Regions from separate parts of the Streptomyces sp. NPDC052301 genome, predicted to be linked through region 1. Evidence: riboswitches for the same ligand, from Rfam matches in the RefSeq annotation. Region 1 holds a riboswitch; each other region holds the start of a gene.
The links. Region 1 has a riboswitch for S-adenosylmethionine ahead of thrC (threonine synthase). Riboswitches for the same ligand answer to the same signal wherever they lie in the genome.

Region 1 (6,216 bases):
GCTTGCGCTCCTTGAGCTCCACCTCGGTGGCGGCACCGGCCTTGATGACCGCGACACCGCCGGCGAGCTTCGCCAGGCGCTCCTGCAGCTTCTCGCGGTCGTAGTCCGAGTCGCTGTTCTCGATCTCGGCGCGGATCTGGTTGACGCGGCCGTTGACCTGCTCCGAGGAGCCGGCACCGTCGACGATGGTGGTCTCGTCCTTGGTGATGACGACCTTGCGGGCGCGGCCCAGGAGGTCCAGGGTCGCGTTCTCCAGCTTGAGGCCGACCTCCTCGGAGATGACCTCGCCGCCCGTGAGGATGGCGATGTCGCCGAGCATGGCCTTGCGGCGGTCGCCGAAGCCCGGGGCCTTGACGGCGACGGACTTGAAGGTGCCGCGGATCTTGTTGACGACCAGAGTCGACAGGGCCTCACCCTCGACGTCCTCGGCGATGATCAGCAGCGGCTTGCCCGACTGCATGACCTTCTCGAGGAGCGGGAGCAGGTCCTTGACGGAGCCGATCTTGGAGTTGGCGATGAGGATGTACGGGTCCTCGAGCGACGCCTCCATGCGCTCCATGTCGGTCGCGAAGTAGGCGGAGATGTAGCCCTTGTCGAAGCGCATACCCTCGGTGAGCTCGAGCTCCAGGCCGAAGGTGTTGCTCTCCTCGACGGTGATGACGCCTTCCTTGCCGACCTTGTCCATGGCCTCGGCGATGAGCTCGCCGATCTGGGTGTCGGCGGCGGAGATGGACGCGGTGGAGGCGATCTGCTCCTTGGTCTCGACGTCCTTCGCCTGCTCCAGCAGGGCGGCGGAGACGGCCTCGACGGCCTTCTCGATACCGCGCTTCAGAGCCATCGGGTTGGCGCCGGCGGCGACGTTGCGCAGGCCTTCCTTGACCAGGGCCTGGGCGAGCACGGTCGCGGTGGTCGTACCGTCACCGGCGACGTCGTCCGTCTTCTTGGCGACTTCCTTGACCAGCTCGGCGCCGATCTTCTCGTACGGGTCCTCGAGCTCGATCTCCTTGGCGATGGAGACACCATCGTTGGTGATCGTGGGGGCGCCCCACTTCTTCTCGAGGACGACGTTGCGACCCTTGGGGCCGAGCGTCACCTTGACGGCGTCCGCGAGCTGGTTCATGCCGCGCTCGAGGCCGCGCCGCGCCTCCTCGTCGAACGCGATGATCTTGGCCATGTGAAGTGGTCCCTCCAGGACTGGGGGTGATTCCTTCGGACCGCGCCCGCGCCCGCGACGGACGGCTCGCCGGCCTGTGGTTCCTTGCCCCACGTGGCCTGCGGGCCTCACCGACCCGGTCCTTCTTTGTCACTCTCACCTTCAGAGTGCTAACGCAATGATTAGCACTCGGCATGGTCGAGTGCAAGCGCCTCCGCCCTCCCGGAGGGGCGCTCAGCCGCCCGCGAACACGCCCGGGCGCGGAGCGGCCCCGGGCACGGCGAAGGGCCCGCACCCTGTGCCGGTGCGGGCCCTTCGTCGACAAGAAACGTTCAGGCGCTGAGGCGAACCATGTCGGCCTGCGGGCCCTTCTGGCCCTGCGAGATCTCGAACTCCACCCGCTGGCCCTCTTCCAGGGTGCGGTAGCCGTCCATCTGAATGGCGCTGTAGTGGACGAAGACGTCCGCACCACCGTCGACCGCGATGAAGCCGTACCCCTTCTCCGCGTTGAACCACTTGACGGTGCCCTGAGCCATGCCTAACTCCCCTATTACTGGCCCTTGCACAGATCCACACTTCGCGGACCCGGGTCAGACCTCACCCCCCATCGACGGGGGCGTGCGCCGGAACGCGTCGACCGCGGCTGAATGTATCTGTCCAACTGCCGTCTGCAACAGGTCAATCGGACGAGAATTCTGGACGCGAGCGGTCCGGAATGTGGCGAAAATTCATGCACAGTCAGGGCAAGTCGGGCCCCATAAAAGCCACAAAAGCCGCATAGAACCCGCGCACTTTGGCTACTTCTTGTCGGGCCTGCGGCATGAATACAGGGCTCCCGACCGGTCCGACCGGGAGCGCGTTCCCCAACTCTACCGCGCTCAATCACACTGAATTGCCCCCTCCGCTTCTCTCACGGAGGGGGCAATTCAATGCACCATCGGTAACCGAAGTTACCCAAGGTAATGATCAGCCGCCGGCGACCGCCGGAATGATCGAGACGCCGGCACCGTCCGGAGTGGCGGTCTGCAGGCCCTGCTCGAAGCGGACGTCGTCGTCGTTGACGTACACGTTGACGAAACGGCGCAGCTTGCCCTGGTCGTCCAGCACCCGGGCCGCGATGCCCGTGTGGTTCTTCTCCAGGTCCTCGATGACCTCGGCGAGGGTCGTGCCCTGGGCGGCGACCTCGGCCTGACCACCGGTGTAGGTGCGCAGGATGGTGGGGATGCGGACGGTCACGCTCATGCGAGGCCAGCCTCTCGGAAGGAGTCCAGGGTCGGGCGGATGGTGGCGGTCAGGCCGGTGCCGGCCACCGCGTCGAGGGTCTTCAGGCCGTCGCCGGTGTTGAGGACGACCGTGGTCTTCGCCGGGTCCAGCACGCCGTCCTTGAGCAGCTTGCGGGTGACACCGACGGTCACCCCGCCCGCCGTCTCGGCGAAGATGCCCTCGGTGCGGGCCAGGAGCTTGATGGCGTCGACGACTTCCTCGTCCGTGACGTCCTCCACGGCACCGCCGGTGCGGCGCGCGATGTCCAGGACGTAGGGACCGTCGGCCGGGTTGCCGATGGCGAGGGACTTGGCGATGGTGTTCGGCTTCTGGGGGCGTACGACGTCGTGGCCGGCCTTGTAGGCGGTCGACACCGGCGAGCAGCCCTCGGCCTGGGCGCCGAAGATCTTGTACGGCTTGTCCTCGACCAGACCCAGCTCGATCAGCTCCTGCAGACCCTTGTCGATCTTCGTGAGCTGGGAGCCGGAGGCGATCGGGACGACGATCTGGTCGGGCAGCCGCCAGCCGAGCTGCTCGCAGATCTCGTACGCCAGGGTCTTGGAGCCCTCCGCGTAGTACGGCCGCAGGTTGACGTTGACGAAGCCCCAGCCCTCGCCGGCCGGGTCGCCGATCAGCTCGGAGCAGAAGCGGTTCACGTCGTCGTAGTTGCCCTCGATGCCGACGAGTTCACCGCCGTACACCGCGGCCATGACGACCTTGCCCTGCTCCAGGTCGTGCGGGATGAACACGCAGGAGCGGAAGCCGGCCCGGGCGGCGGCGGCGCCGACGGCACCGGCCAGGTTGCCCGTGGAGGAGCAGGAGAGCGTGGTGAAGCCGAAGGCGCGGGCGGCCTCGAGGGCCTGCGCGACGACGCGGTCCTTGAAGGAGTGCGTCGGGTTGCCGGAGTCGTCCTTCACGTACAGCCCGCCGGTGACACCCAGCTCGGCGGCGAGGTTGTCGGCCTTGACGAGCTTGGTCCAGCCCGGGTTGATGTTGGGCTTGTCGGCCACGTCGGCGGGGACGGGCAGCAGCGGCGCGTACCGCCAGATGTTCGCGGGGCCCGCCTCGATGCGCCGGCGCAGTTCCTCGGTGTCGTACGCGGAGAAGTCGTAGGCGATCTCCAGCGGGCCGAAACACTCCTCGCAGGCGAACACGGGGCCGAGGGGTACCCGGTGACCGCACTCACGACAGCTCAGGGCGGCGGCGGGACCGAGATCGACGGTGGAACCGGAGGTGCTTGCAACTGTCTGCACAGCCATGGAGGCGAGGCCCTTTCTCCTCATCTTCCTCACGACGCACTTCGCCGTGAGACGGATTTGGCACCTTCCCTAGCCGGGAGCCTCGCGGAGCGATCGCGCCTGATCGGGCCGATCTACGAGTACCGACTGGAGGGTTGCCGGGGCTTCATCGGGCCGTTTCCCTCTGCCCCTCTGGATGAGCTGTATGCGGTTGTGAACGCCTCTCGACCCCCGACATGCGATGGTCACCGGCGTTGTTCAAGACTGTAACCGAAGGCCAGGACAGTTGAGATAGTCGTCCGAACCGCGAGATGGATCACACGGTCACGCCCTGTGATCACGAACAGTGAGGAGCCGCAGACCGTGCTGGAAGAAGTCGAGCGCTGGCTGGCCACCCGCTCCTGGTCCGTGACCGACCGCCCTCTCCACCACCTGGTGTCCGCCAAGCAGCGCAGCGGCCAGACGATCAGCGTCGTGCTGCCGGCCCTCGACGAGGAGGAGACGGTCGGCGACATCGTCACGGTCATCCGCCACGAACTCGTGGAACGGACTCCGCTCGTCGACGAGATCGTCGTCGTCGACTCCGGCTCCACCGACCGCACCTCCGAGGTGGCCGCCGCCGCGGGCGCGCGGGTCGTTCACCGGGACGAGATCCTGCCGCGCGTTCCCGCCGTCCCCGGCAAGGGTGAAGTCCTGTGGCGCTCGCTGCTCGTGACCGGCGGGGACATCCTCTGCTTCATCGACGCCGACCTGAAGGAGTTCTCCGCCGACTTCGTCTCCGGGATCGTCGGCCCCCTGCTCACCGAACCGGACGTGCAGCTGGTCAAGGCGATGTACGACCGTCCGCTGGGCGGGGCGGCCGGGCAGGGGGGCCGGGTCACCGAGCTGATGGCCCGCCCGCTGCTGAACATGCACTGGCCGCAGCTGGCCGGTTTCGTGCAGCCGCTGGGCGGTGAGTACGCGGCCCGCCGCTCCCTGCTGGAGCAGCTGCCGTTCCCCGTCGGGTACGGGGTGGAGCTCGGCATGCTGGTGGACGCGCTGCACCTGGTGGGACTGGAGGCGCTGGCCCAGGTCGACGTCGGGGTCCGCAAGCACCGGCACCAGGACGGCCAGGCGCTGGGCCGGATGGCCGCCGCGATCTACCGCACGGCCCAGCTGCGGCTGGCCCGGGGCCATCTGGTCCGGCCGTCGCTGACCCAGTTCGAGCGGGGCGCGGACGGCTTCGAGCCGCGCACCTACTCGGTGGACACCGAGGAGCGGCCGCCGATGGTGGAGATCGCGGAGTACGCCGAGCGCAAGGTGGCGTGAACCGGCCGTCTCCGGTCGTATACGTCCGCGTGCCGGGCGTAGCCGTACGTTTGAGCGTTTCCGGGCCGGGCTAGGTTGAGGACCATGGCTTCCAGGCACGGTGCTGAGGTGCTGGTCGCGTCCAACCGCGGCCCGGTTACGTACACGGTGGACGAGAGCGGCTCGCTGCGCTCCAGGCGGGGTGGCGGCGGGCTGGTCTCGGGACTGTCGGCCATCGGCTCCGACGCGGACTCGGTGTGGGTGTGCGCGGCGCTCGGCGACGGCGACCGCGAGGCGGTGCGGCGCGCGGACGGCGGGCTGCTGCCGGCCGGGGACAGCGGCGGGCAGCGGGTGCGGATGCTGGACATCGACGCCGCCGTCCACGCGGACGCCTACAACGGCATCGCCAACTCGGTGCTGTGGTTCGTCCACCACATGCTCTACCAGACCCCGCTGGAGCCGGTGTTCGACGCGGAGTTCCGGCGCCAGTGGGCGTCGTACGAGGCCTACAACCGGGCGTTCGCCGAGGCGCTGTCCGAGGAGGCGGCCGAGGGCGCGGCGGTGCTGGTGCAGGACTACCACCTGTGCCTGGTGCCCGGAATGCTCCGGGAGCTCCGCCCCGACCTGCGCATCGGCCACTTCTCGCACACGCCGTGGGCGCCCGCGGAGTACTTCGGGCTGCTGCCGGAGGACATCCGCGAGCAGCTGCTGGCGGGCATGCTCGGCGCGGACCGGGTGGCGTTCCTGACCTGGCGGTGGGCGACGGCCTTCATGAAGTGCGCGGAGGGCCTGGACCCCGAGGACTACCGCGTGGCCTGGCCGTCGGGGGCGCCCCGGCACGTCGAGCACCTGCGCGGGAGCCGGCGTACGGAGGTCGGCGTGCACTCCCTCGGCGCCGACGGCGACTTCCTGCGGGCCCGGTCGCACGAGCCGGACGTCGAGGAGCGGATGGCGGCGCTGCGGGCGGAGATCGGCGAGGGGCGCAAGAGCATCGTCCGGGTCGACCGCACCGAGCTGTCGAAGAACATCGTGCGCGGCCTGCTGGCGTACCGGCAGTTGCTGGACGAGCATCCCGAGTGGCGCGAGCGGGTGGTGCACATCGCGTTCGCGTATCCGTCGCGGCAGGACCTCGCCGTCTACCGGGAGTACACGGCGGCGGTGCAGCGCGTGGCCGAGGAGATCAACTCGTCCTACGGCACGCCCGGGTGGACCCCGGTCGTGCTGCACGTCAAGGACGACTTCGCACGTTCCCTGGCCGCCTACCGGCTCGCCGAC
Region 2 (6,216 bases), on a different contig from region 1:
ATCGACTCGTACAGCCGGATCGCGTTCGCGTTGGTGGCCGCGGCGTGCAGGAAGGGGCGTTCGCCGCGTTCCCTGATGCCGGCGGCGACCGCGCGGACCAGACGGGTGGCCAGGCCCCGGCCGCGGTGGGCGGGGTCGGTGCACACAGCGCTGATCTCCGTCCAGCCCGGCGGGTGCAGCCGCTCCCCGGCCAGGGCGATCAGCCGGCCCTGGTGGCGGATGCCGAGGTAGGTGCCCAGTTCGACGGTGCGGGGCAGATAGGGGCCGGGCTCGGTGCGGGCGACCAGGTCGAGGATCTCGGGCACGTCGCCGGGGCCGAGCCGTACGGCCTCGGGGTCGGGCTCGGCGCGCAGGGCGGTGTCCACGAGCTGGACGCCGTGTCCGGTGCGCACGACCTCCCAGCCCACCGCCGCCTCGGTCACGCCCCGCACCGCGGCGGTGCCGCCAGGGCCGACGAGTGCGGCGAGGTCGGCCCAGGCGCGCGGGTCGTCCTCGTCGGAGAGGGCGTAGAAGGGTGCCACGTCCTGCTGATAGCGGGCGGCGTGGCCGATCCGTTGGGCGAAGTGGACGTGGGGGCCGGTGAGCGCGGCCCAGGCGGGGTTGTCCAGGATGTGCGAGGAGCTGGCGTCGATGCTGGTCACGGACATGGTGTGGCAGTCTCCGGGGTGCGGCTCGGGGTGTCCGGCGCGCGGGGACTCCACCGCGAGGCGGCGGTGGAGTCCGGTCACGCGATGGTCAGGAGTTGTCGAGGGGCAGTCCGGGCGGGTTGACCTCGGACTTGGCGACGGCCTCGTTGGAGAGGTTGTAGGCCTTGAGCCACTCGGCGTACTGACCGTTCTTGATCAGGTAGTTGATGGCGTCGGCGAGCGGCTTGGCCAGGCCGCTGTCCTTCTTCGCGGTGGCCGCGATCAGACCCTGCAGGCTCGCGCCGGCACCGGAGTACGTGCCTGCGGTGCGGGTGGCGTTGGGCGTGTTCGCGACCTGGCGGTTGTGGTAGGCGATGCCGGGGTTGGGGCCCAGGTACGCGTCGATCTTGCCGCTGGACAGGGCGAGGTAGACGCTGTTGCTGTCCTGGAAGTACTTGACGGTGAGCTTCTTGCCCTCCTTGGTCAGCTTCGCCTTCCACTCCAGGAGGATCTTTTCCTGGTTGGTGCCTGAGCTGACGGAGACGGTCTTGCCGGCGAGGTTCTCGTAGTTGTCGTCGAAGTTCCAGGTGCTCTTCTTCGGCACCACGAAGGCGAGGTTGTCCTGCCGGTAGGAGGCGAACTCGTACTTCTTCTTTCGCTCCTCTGTGTCGGTGACGTTGGAGAAGGCCACGTCGACCTTCCCGCTGTCGATGCCGACGAAGAGGTTCTCCCAGGTGGAGTTCTTCACCTCGGGCTGGAGGCCGAGGACCGCGGCGACCAGGCGGCCGAAGTCGGGCTCCGCGCCGGTGAGTGTCTTCTGGTCGCCGCCCACGTAGGCCAGCGGCGGGAAGCCGGCCGGCAGGGCGCCGATGCCGACCTCCAGCTTGCCGCTCTTCTTGACGGCGGCGGGCAGTTCGGCGCTGATGGACTTGACTTCGGAGACGTTGATGGAGGTCTGCTGGGCGGCGCCGTTGGAGACCTGGCCGATGACGACCTCGCCGGACTTGGCGGCGCTGTCGGTGGAGGTGGCCGCGTCGCTGTCGCCACCGCAGGCGGCGAGCCCGGTGGCCAGGGAGGCGACGGCGGTCGCCGCGGTGATGCCGCGTATCAGGCTGCGTCGGGTGAACTGGGTGGACATGGCCGTTCCTTGTCGCTGGAGGTGATGAGGGTGGCGTGGGGGGAGGTCTGAAAGGTGCGGCGGGTCAGAGGACCTTGCTGAGGAAGTCCCTGGTCCGCACGTGGCGCGGCTTGTCGAGGACCTCGGAGGGCGGGCCCTGCTCGATGATCTTGCCGCCGTCGATGAAGACGACCCGGTCGGCGATCTCGCGGGCGAAGCCGATCTCGTGGGTGACGATGAGAAGCGTGGTGCCGCTGGTCGCCAGGTCCTTGATGACGGCGAGGACTTCGCCGACGAGTTCGGGGTCGAGGGCGGAGGTGGGCTCGTCGAAGAGGATGACGCCGGGGCGCAGGACGAGGGCGCGGGCGATGGCCACGCGCTGCTGCTGGCCGCCGGAGAGCTGGCGCGGGTAGGCGCCGGTCTTGTCGCCGAGGCCGACCCGGCCGAGCAGTTCGCGGGCCAGCTCCTGGGCCTCGGACTTGCCGAGCCTGCCAGTGGCGACCGGGGCGGCGGCCACGTTGTCCAGGACGGTCAGGTGCGGGAAGAGGTTGAAGTTCTGGAAGACGAACCCGATCCGCCCGCGCTGGGTGAGGATGGCCCGCTCGCTCAGCTCCTTGAGCCGCTCGCCCTGCCGCTTCACGCCGATCAGCTCGCCATTGATGCTGACGTAGCCGGTCTCGGGCTTCTCCAGGTGGTTGATGACCCGCAACAGGGTGGACTTTCCGGAGCCGGAGGGGCCGAGGATCACGGTGACCTCGCCGGGGCGGACGGTCAGGTCCACGCCGTCCAGCACCCGATGGGTGCCGTACCACTTGTGCACGTTGTGCACCTCGACGGTGGCGGCCTCGACGTCCGCCAGGGCCTCGATGGTGTCGGCGGTCATACGGCGGCCTCCCGGCGGATGCGCTCCCGCAGGCCGGTGAGCCCGATGCGGAGCTTCTGCAGCGGCGTCGGCGGCAGGCCGCGGGTGGCACCGCGGGCGTAGTACCGCTCGACATAGAACTGGACGACGGAGACGACGCTGGTCAGGATCAGGTACCAGACGGTGACGACCAGCAGCAGCGGCACGATGTCGCCGGGGTAGGTGGAACCCATGGTCTGCGCGGAGCCGAACAGGTCCAGCAGGGAGACGTAGAAGACCAGCGAGGTGCCCTTGATCAGGCCGATGAGCTGGTTGACGTAGTTCGGGATGATCGAGCGCAGCGCCTGCGGAAAGACGATCTTCCGGAACTGGTAGCCCTTCGGCAGGCCCAGCGCCGCCGACGCCTCGTGCTGACCCTGGTCGACGGACAGGATTCCGCCGCGAACGACCTCGGCCGCGTAGGCGGCCTCGTTGAGGCTGAGGCCGATCACGGCGACGACCATGTCGGTGGCGAGCTTCGACTCGTCGAAGGAGAAGAAGGCCGGGCCGAAGGGAATGCCGACGCTCAACGTCTTGTACAGGGCACTGAAGTTGTAGAGGAAGATCAGTACCACGATGAGCGGGATGGAGCGCAGCGCCCAGACGTAGGTCCAGCTGACCGCGCGCAGCACGGGGCTCTTCGACAGCCGGGCCAGGGCGAGCACGATGCCGCCGATCAGGCCGAGCACCGCGCTGTAGGCGGTGACTTCGAGGGTGATGAGCAGGCCGTCGAGGATGGTGGGGCGCAGGAACCAGTAGCCCCAGCGGTCCCACTGGTAGAAGGGGTTGGAGACCAGTCCGTGCACGAACTGGGCGACCAGGACGAGCACCACCGCGGTGGCGATCCAGCGTCCGGGGCGCCGCAGCGGCAGAACTCGCTGGGCAGTGAGGGCTTTCGATGGTTGGTCGGCGGTCGGCGCCTCGGGGAGGGTGACGGTGGCGCCAGGGGGTTCACTCATGGTGGGCTCCGGCTGGGTCGGACACCCCGGAAGCGTGGCGGCATGCGGGGGCGCACACGACGGCGAGGTAACAGGGGCGGGGAGGACAACGGCACACCGCAGGGGCGGTGTTCGTCAGGGATTGCGGGGGCTGCGGGGAGGTGTCAGCCCCGACAGCGGGCACAGCCCGGTGCGGTACACAGTGCGCTGTTCACGCGGAGCAGATCGACGGCGCGATCGGCGACGAGAGGGTTCGGGTACGGCTGTACGCAGCCCTGGGAGCGGCGCGTGGCCGTCCTGAGAGCTGCGTACATGGCGTCACCATCACTGTTCCGGCCCGTGTGGGCCTCGCGCTTACCGAAACGTCTTCGGTCCGGTCGTCACCTGGGGCACCCCACCGCGGAGCGAGGGTTGCCGGTCAGCAAGCCAGGGCTTGTCGCTGACACTCATGACCGTTCTGGGCCGTAGTTAAGACAATTGCCCGAACGAATGTCAACGCCGGTCCACCAGGTGGAACGGCTAACGGGCCGCGTGTGCTGCCCAGTCCAGGATCTGGACGGCCGCTCCGGCGGCCTCCAGGCCCTGGCAGCGGGCGTGGTGACGGCGTTCGATGCCGTCGAGGTCGAGGTGGCCGCCGAAGGCAGGGTGGGCGGCGAGCCGGCGGGCGTAGGCCCACAGGGTCGGGTGGTCGGCGATGCGTTGGACGGCGGAGGCGTCGAGGTGGTTGCGGTGGACGGTGTCGAGCTGGACCAGGGCGACCCACAACTCGACGTCGGCGGCGGTGATTTCGTCGCGGATCAGATACGTGCGTCCTTCGAGCCAGCGTTCCAGGGCCCCAAGCGTTTCGAGCAGCATGCCAAGTGCCGTGTCACGTTCCACCGGCGCGCCACCGGCCGATCCGGCGTGCTGCGCGGCCTGTTCGATGCCCTGAGCGCACATCCGCTCGACGGCCTCGATCTCCGACTCGGCGCCGCACGGGTAGAGCGAGGGGCGGTCGCCGCCAAACCGGCGGTCGAGGTCGCGCATGATGTCCGGGGCGTGGGTGCTGACGATCCGCCCGGACCAGTCGTCGCTGAGCACCGGCGCGACGGCCGGACCGGGGTACCGGTGGGCGCTGGCCTCGTACAACGGACGCAGGACGGAGTGGCCGCCCTCGGGGCAGTCGGGGACCGCGGGCAGGAAGGTGGCCGGACAGACGGTGTCGAGGCCGAGCAGGCTGTGGGTGACGGCGAGGCGCAGGCCGCCGGGACAGGCGGTCGACAGATGGAGGCGGTAGCGGCCCGGAACGGCGTAGTGGCCGCTGCGCGCGTCCCGGCCGATCCGGCCCCGGAAGGCGGGCGCGGGTCGGTCGGCGGCGTGGGCGGCCAGCGGTGTGACAGTCATGACTCTCCCCGGGAGCGGGCGCGGACGTACGCGCGGCGGAAGCGACGTCGGGTGCGGGAGCGGAGCTCTCCCGTACGCACCGGACGGCACGACGCCCGAGGGCGTCTCCGGTGCGGGATGGGCGCGGCTCAGCCCTGGGGGTTGATAGCGCTGCAGACACGCAGCAGATCGATGTGACGGCGGGAGGTCAGAAGAGGCGAACGGCTCACTCGGACGGTGACCGACTCCAAGCGCCTCATAATTTCCCTACCTACTCACTAGGATTCCCTCAGTGAGTGTCGATCCGACCGACATCGGCGTCAAGAGGGCCGTCCCGCATCGCGGACGCCCCGATGGACGGCGGCCCTCCTCGACACGGTCACCACACGTTTCCCACTGCAACCGTCGGGACGCGGCGACGGTGTCGAGTCGGCGTGGATGACGTGCCGACGAGCTGCGTGCTCACCGCAGAAGGCCCAGACGAAAGGGCCCGCAGGCTCTCGCCCCAGCCCGAAGAACGCACCATCCGGTATCTCCAGGTCGAGGCCGGCCACCGCGGTGAAGCCGTCCTCGTACGTCTTGCGCAGGCCCTCGACCCGCAGCGGGGGCGGACTCCCGCCGCTCCGGAAAGTGGAAGCGGCGGGAGTCGCGAGCGGGTCACCCGGGGGAAGCGATCCAGCCGTGGGAGGATCAGGCCCGGAAAGCGGGTCAGCCATGGAACTGGTTCGCGGGCACCGGGAGCCTGTAGTGCTCACGCAGGGTGGTGCCTTCGTACTCCTCACGGAACAACCCCTTGCCGCGCAGGATCGGCAGCACGTGCTCGACGAAGGCCGCCAGGCCCCACGGCAGCGCGGGGGCCATGATGTTGAACCCGTCTGCCGCACCGCCCTCGAACCAGGCGATGATCGTGTCCGCCACCTGCTCGGGTGTGCCGACGAACTCGAAGTGGCCGCGTCCGCCCCCGAGCCGGGAAATGATCTGCCGGACCGTGAGCTTCTCGCGCACCGCGAGATCGATGATCAGGTCGGAACGGCTCTGCGAGCCCTCCAGCTTCGGCCTCGCCAGGATGAATTCCGGCAGCGGTTGATCGAGTTCGAAGACCGACGCCTCGGTCTCGAACACCGCGGCCAGCTGACGCAGCCCGTACTCCGGCACGCGCAACTCGTCGAACTGCCGCGCAAGCGCCCGGGCCTCCTCCTCGGTCGAGCCGATGTACGGGACGATGCCCGGCAGGACGATGACACCGTCCGGGTCGCGCCCCGAGGCCCTGGT
Region 3 (6,216 bases), on a different contig from region 1:
CGGCCGGCTCGGGATCTACTCCCTGGCCAAGTCGAACATGCGCAAGATCTTCCCCGACCACTGGTCGTTCATGTTGGGCGAAGTGTGCATGTACAGCTTCATCATCATCATCCTGACGGGTGTCTATCTGACGCTGTTCTTCCACCCGTCGATGAACGAGGTGGAGTACCACGGCTCGTACGTCCCGCTGCAGGGACAGCTGATGTCCGAGGCGTTCAGCTCGACCCTGCACATCTCCTTCGACGTGCGCGGTGGTCTGCTCATGCGGCAGATCCACCACTGGGCCGCGCTGATCTTCCTCGCGGGCATGTTCGCGCACATGATGCGCGTGTTCTTCACCGGCGCGTTCCGCAAGCCGCGTGAGATCAACTGGCTGTTCGGCTTCCTGCTGTTCGTCCTCGGCATGTTCACCGGCTTCACCGGTTACTCGCTCCCGGACGACCTGCTCTCCGGCACCGGTGTCCGCTTCATGGAGGGCGCGATCCTGTCCGTGCCGATCGTCGGCACGTACCTGTCGTTCTTCCTCTTCGGCGGTCAGTTCCCCGGACACGACTTCGTCGCCCGGTTCTACTCGATCCACATCCTGCTGCTGCCGGGCATCATGCTCGGGCTGATGGTGGGCCACCTGATCCTGGTCTTCTACCACAAGCACACGCAGTTCGCGGGTCCCGGAAAGACCGAGAAGAACGTCGTCGGCATGCCGCTGCTGCCGGTGTACATGGCCAAGGCCGGAGGCTTCTTCTTCCTGGTCTTCGGTGTCATCGCGGCCATCGCGGCGGTCGCCCAGATCAACCCGATCTGGGCCATGGGCCCCTACCGTCCGGACCAGGTGTCCACCGGCGCCCAGCCCGACTGGTACATGGGCTTCTCCGAGGGCCTGATCCGCTTCATGCCGGGCTGGGAGATCAACTTCTGGGGCCACACGCTCGTCCTGGGCGTGTTCATCCCGCTGATGATCTTCCCGCTGGTCCTGGTGGCGATCGCGGTCTACCCGTTCATCGAGTCGTGGATCACCGGCGACAAGCGCGAGCACCACATCCTGGACCGCCCGCGCAACGCCCCGACGCGTACCGCGTTCGGTGTCGCCTGGATGACGGTCTACCTGACCCTGCTGATCGGTGGCGGCAACGACCTGTGGGCCACGCACTTCCACCTGTCGATCAACGCGGTCACCTGGTTCGTCCGGATCTTCGTCTTCGTAGGCCCGGTCGTCCTGTTCATCGTCACCAAGCGGATCTGCCTGGGTCTGCAGCGGCGTGACCGCGACAAGGTGCTGCACGGTCGCGAGACCGGCATCATCAAGCGGCTGCCGCACGGTGAGTTCATCGAGGTGCACGAGCCGCTCAGCCAGGAGCAGCTGCACACCCTCACGGCCCACCACCAGTACGAGCCGGCCCAGATCGGACCGGCGGTCGACGAGAACGGGGTCGAGCGCAAGATCCCGTCCTCGGAGAAGCTGCGGGCGAAGCTGTCCAACGCCTACTACGGCGAGGACAACCAGATCCCGAAGCCGACCGTCGATGAGTACAAGGAGATCACGAGCGGCCACGGCCACCACTGATCCCCGCGTCGCCACGCCACGCTGAAGGGCCCCGTCCGGGTTGCGGACGGGGCCCTTCGCCGTCTCCGGGGATCGATAGGGTGGGATCAACCACTGATTTGGTACGACACCCAGGAGCGGCTGATGAGCGCTGTGACCCCCGCTGGAGGCGACACCGCGGCGGGCCGCTCCTGGCCCGCCCTGCTGAACGGCCTGCTGGACGGGCACGACCTGTCCGCCGACGACACCGCATGGGCGATGGACCGGATCATGCGCGGCGAGGCGACCGACGCGCAGATCGCCGGGTTCGCGGTGGCGCTGCGGGCCAAGGGCCAGACGGTGGAGGAGATCACCGGTCTGGTCCGCACGATGTACGAGCACGCGAACGTGATCGAGGTGCCCGGCCGCACCGTCGACATCGTCGGCACGGGCGGCGACGGGGCGAAGACGGTGAACATCTCCACCATGTCCTCGCTCGTCGTCGCCGGCACGGGCGCGAAGGTCGTCAAGCACGGCAACCGGGCCGCGTCCTCGGCGTCCGGCTCGTCCGACGTCCTGCAGAGACTGGGCGTCAACCTCGACCTGACGCCCCGCCGGGTGGCGGAGGTCGCGGAGGAGGCCGGCATCACCTTCTGCTTCGCCGTGAAGTTCCATCCGGCGCTGCGTCATGTCGGCGCCGCACGCGGCCAGCTGGGCATCCGGACGGTGTTCAACCTGCTCGGCCCGCTGACCAACCCGGCGAAGGTGCGGGCGCAGGCGGTCGGTGTGGCCGTGGCGCGCGAGGCACCGATCGTCGCGGGGGTGCTGGCCGAGCGGGGCAACTCCTCGCTGGTCTTCCGGGGCGACGACGGCCTGGACGAGCTGACGACGACGTCCACCTCCCGGGTCTGGGTGGTCCGGGACGGCAAGGTCTCCGAGGAGTCCTTCGACCCCCGGGACGCCGGGCTCGACCTGGTCCCGGTGGAGGCGCTGCGCGGTGGCGAGCCGGCCCACAACGCGGAGGTCGCCCGCCGCCTGCTGGACGGCGAGCAGGGCCCCGTGCGCGACGCCGTCCTGCTCAACTCCGCGGCGGCCCTGGTCGCCCTGGACCCGACGGACGCCCCGCTCGCCGACCAGCTCCGCGCCGGCATGGCGAAGGCCGCGGAGTCCATCGACTCGGGCGCGGCGAAGCGGGTGCTGGAGCGCTGGGTGGCCGTCAGCAACGCGTGACACCGGGCGGCGTCCGCGGCTCAGGCCGCGGACGCGTTCGGGGCCGTCGGCCGCAGGGGGTGCGGGAGTAGAGTGAAGACGTGGTGGCTCTCCCGCGGCCGCTCCGGTTCGGCGCGCGGCGTCCGGGAGGACGGACCGCGAGGAGCGAGGCATGATCCACTCAGCCGATGTCCGCGAGTGGCGCAACCACGACGTGATCGACCCCAGGGGCCGCAAGATCGGAGCCCTGGAGGCGGTCTACGTGGACACCACCACCGACACACCCGCCATGGTGACCGTCCGTACCGGGATGCCGACCCGGCACCGGCTCGTCTTCGTCCCCCTCGACGAGGCGACCCTCGGGCCCGGCTACGTGCAGGTGGCCCATCCGCGCGGGCAGGTGCGGAAGGCGCCGTCCATCGGCGTGGACGACGTCCTGCCGGTCGAGCGGGAACACGAGATCTTCGAACACTACGACAGGCCCTACCAGGCCGGCGCCGACCAGGGGCGCCGTCTGGCGCGCGGCTGACCGGCCCGGTCGGAGGATGTGGTGACCATGGTGCTCTTCCTGCTCCTGATCATCGTGGCGATCATTCTGGGGCTCATCGGCGTGGCGGCGCACGGGCTGTCCTTCCTGTTGTTCGTCGGCGCGGTGGTCCTCGTCGCCGATCTGGTGCTGTTCGGTGTGCGCTGGTCGCGGCGGTCACGCCGGCACCACGTCGTCCGGTGACGGCGACGCCGGGCGGTGTCCCGCGATCCGGACACGGGTTGCGGGCCGCTGATCGGTTCGCGTAGGTTCCTGCCCAGGTCATGAGTGACAGTCATGAGGCCCCGGCCGACTGTCCGGCAACCCTCCGTCCGTGGCGGGGTGCCCCGGGTGAAGACCAGGTCGTAGGCAGCGAGGTCTACGGCAAGCGCGGACCCCTCGCGCGCTTCTGAGAGCGCGGGACCAGGGGTCCTGGTCGTTCGAGGGAGCCTTCCGTGAGCAAGCGAATGCGATAGGGCCGCAGAGCCCCGCCTCCGCATCCCCTTTTCCTTCACTTCACCGCGCTCGAGCCACGTCCGCTCGCGCGGTGGTGTCACCTTGCCCACGGGAGTTCACCCATGTCCGTCTTCACCGCTGCCGCCGATCAGTCCGTCTGTGCCCCGCTGGCCGTCCTGGGCCGGGACGTCACCGTCCCGCTCGTCACCGGCGGCGAGGTCACCTACGCCGCGCTCGACTACGCGGCCAGCGCCCCCGCCCTGCAGCGCGTCTGGGACGACGTCGCCGCCTACGCGCCGTACTACGGCAGCGTGCACCGCGGCGCCGGCTACCTCTCCCAGCTCTCCACCGACCTGTTCGAGAACGCCCGCGGGACGGTCGCCGACTTCCTCGGCTGCCGCGCCGACGACCAGGTGATCTTCACCCGGTCCACCACCGACTCCCTCAACCTCCTGGCCCGCGTCCTGCCCGCCGACTGCCAGGTCTTCGTCTTCGAGACCGAGCACCACGCGTCCCTGCTGCCCTGGCAGGACGCCCACGTGACCTGCCTCGACGCCCCGCGCACCCCGCAGCAGGCCGTGAAGACCCTGGAGCGGGCCCTCGCCGACCGCCCTGTGTCCATCGAAGGGGCCCAGCGCCCGGCCCTGGTGTGCGTCACCGGCGCCTCCAATGTCACCGGTGAGCTGTGGCCGGTGCGCGAACTGGCCGCCGCCGCCCACGCCCACGGCGCCCGGATCGTCCTGGACGCCGCCCAGCTGGCGCCCCACCACCCGGTGGACATCGGTGACCTGGACGTCGACTGGGTCGCCTTCTCCGGCCACAAGCTGTACGCCCCCTTCGGCTCGGGGGTGCTGGCCGGCCGCGCCGACTGGCTGCGCGCGGCCGAGCCGTACCTCGCGGGTGGCGGCGCCAGCCGCAAGGTCACCCGGCGCACCGACGGGGGAGTGGACGTGGAGTGGCACGAGAGTGCGGCCCGCCACGAGGCCGGCTCCCCGAACGTGATCGGCGCCTACTCCATCGCCTCGGCCTGCAAGGCCCTCACCGACGCCGGCTGGGACACACTGGTCGCCCGTGAGCAGCACCTGATCACCAGGGTCCGCGAGGGCCTGGCCGAGGTCCCGCAGGTCCGGATCCTCTCCCTCTTCGGCGACGACGCCCCGCGCGTCGGCGTCATCTCCTTCGTCGTCGAGGGCTGGAACAGCTCCCACTTCGCCGCCGCCCTCTCCGCCGAGTACGGCATCGGTGTCCGCGACGGCCTCTTCTGCGCCCACCCCCTGGTCCGCACCCTGCTCGGCACCGACCCGCAGACCCAGGGCGAGTGCGGTGCCCCCGAGGCGGCCCCCGGCGAGAAGTCCCTGAACGCCATCCGGGTCAGCTTCGGCGCGGGCACCCCCGACGAGCACGTCGAGCGCTTCGTGACCGCCGTGCGGGAACTGGTGACCCAGGGCGCGAAGTGGACGTACCGCACGGAGGACGGCCGCTGCGTCCCGGCCGTGTGACGGCTGGGCGAAGCACGGCGGACGGTGCCGCATACACTCCCCCAGGGCCTGTCTGACAGGCCCGGGCAGCAGTTGATCCAGGGGGAGCACCACGTGCACGCGCTGCGCGCAACCGACCCACGACGCGTCGGCCCGTACGAAGTCCTCGGCAGACTCGGCGCCGGCGGCATGGGCGAGGTCTACCTCGCCGAGTCGCGCACCGGACTCCGGCTCGCGGTGAAGGTCGTACGGACCGAGCACGCCGAGGACCGCACCTTCCGCGCCCGGTTCCGGCACGAGGTGCGCGCCGCACAGACCGTCGGGGGCGCCGGCACCTTCGCGGCCCGGGTCGTGGACGCCGACACGGAGGCCGAACGGCCTTGGATGGCAACGGAGTTCGTGCCCGGGCCGAATCTGCGCGACGCCGTCCTCGACCACGGCGCGCTGCCCGAGCAGGCGGTCCGCGTGCTCGCCGCCGCGCTCGGTGAGGCGCTCGCCGCCATCCACGCGGGCGGCCTGGTCCACCGCGACCTGAAGCCGTCCAACATCCTGCTCGGCCCGGACGGGCCCCGCGTCATCGACTTCGGGATCGTACGGGCCCTGGAGGCGACCTCGCTGACCCGCACCGGAGCCGTCGTCGGCTCGGTCGGCTACGTCTCCCCGGAGCAGATCCGTAACGGCGGCCAGGTCGGCCCGCCCAGCGATGTCTTCTCCCTCGGCGCGGTCCTCGCCTATGCGGCGGCCGGCCGGGAGCCCTTCGGCGAGGGCCAGGACTCGGTGATCCTGCTGCGCATCCTGACCCGTGACTTCGACCTGTCCGGCGTACCGGAGGGGACACGCCCGCTGGTGGCGGCCTGCCTGCACGAGGATCCGCTGAAGCGCCCGCTGCCGGCGGACGTGGTGGCGGGCGCCGGCTTCACCCGGCAGACCCTGCGCGTCGCCGTGCACCCCGGCTGGTACGGCCCCGCGGCGCGACCGCAGCCGGCCCCCGACCCCCGCCCCAGCGGCGTCGAGTACCTCGCCCCGGC

Region 2: linked by a shared signal. The riboswitch ahead of ACIHEJ_RS04500 (amino acid ABC transporter permease) and the one ahead of thrC (threonine synthase) in region 1 are both predicted to bind S-adenosylmethionine.
Region 3: linked by a shared signal. The riboswitch ahead of ACIHEJ_RS12470 (aminotransferase class V-fold PLP-dependent enzyme) and the one ahead of thrC (threonine synthase) in region 1 are both predicted to bind S-adenosylmethionine.

The regions. Positions count from the first base shown of each region.
Region 1 is NZ_JBIUBE010000006.1:441,545-447,760, forward strand. Features, by position in the region: gene groL (chaperonin GroEL) at 1-1,174, opposite strand, end outside; gene ACIHEJ_RS19720 (cold-shock protein) at 1,486-1,689, opposite strand; gene ACIHEJ_RS19725 (MoaD/ThiS family protein) at 2,120-2,395, opposite strand; gene thrC (threonine synthase) at 2,392-3,675, opposite strand; SAM riboswitch class I at 3,693-3,857, opposite strand; gene ACIHEJ_RS19735 (glucosyl-3-phosphoglycerate synthase) at 4,018-4,962, shown strand; gene ACIHEJ_RS19740 (trehalose-6-phosphate synthase) at 5,047-6,216, shown strand, end outside.
Region 2 is NZ_JBIUBE010000002.1:186,775-192,990, forward strand. Features, by position in the region: gene ACIHEJ_RS04485 (GNAT family N-acetyltransferase) at 1-647, opposite strand, end outside; gene ACIHEJ_RS04490 (transporter substrate-binding domain-containing protein) at 736-1,764, opposite strand; gene ACIHEJ_RS04495 (amino acid ABC transporter ATP-binding protein) at 1,829-2,626, opposite strand; gene ACIHEJ_RS04500 (amino acid ABC transporter permease) at 2,623-3,603, opposite strand; SAM riboswitch class IV at 3,928-4,036, opposite strand; gene ACIHEJ_RS04505 (glutathione S-transferase C-terminal domain-containing protein) at 4,102-4,965, opposite strand; gene ACIHEJ_RS04510 (putative leader peptide) at 5,094-5,204, opposite strand; gene ACIHEJ_RS04515 (LLM class flavin-dependent oxidoreductase) at 5,653-6,216, opposite strand, start outside.
Region 3 is NZ_JBIUBE010000004.1:323,600-329,815, forward strand. Features, by position in the region: gene ACIHEJ_RS12450 (cytochrome bc complex cytochrome b subunit) at 1-1,561, shown strand, start outside; gene trpD (anthranilate phosphoribosyltransferase) at 1,685-2,749, shown strand; gene ACIHEJ_RS12460 (PRC-barrel domain-containing protein) at 2,901-3,257, shown strand; gene ACIHEJ_RS12465 (hypothetical protein) at 3,279-3,458, shown strand; SAM riboswitch class IV at 3,535-3,651, shown strand; gene ACIHEJ_RS12470 (aminotransferase class V-fold PLP-dependent enzyme) at 3,833-5,209, shown strand; gene ACIHEJ_RS12475 (PQQ-binding-like beta-propeller repeat protein) at 5,303-6,216, shown strand, end outside.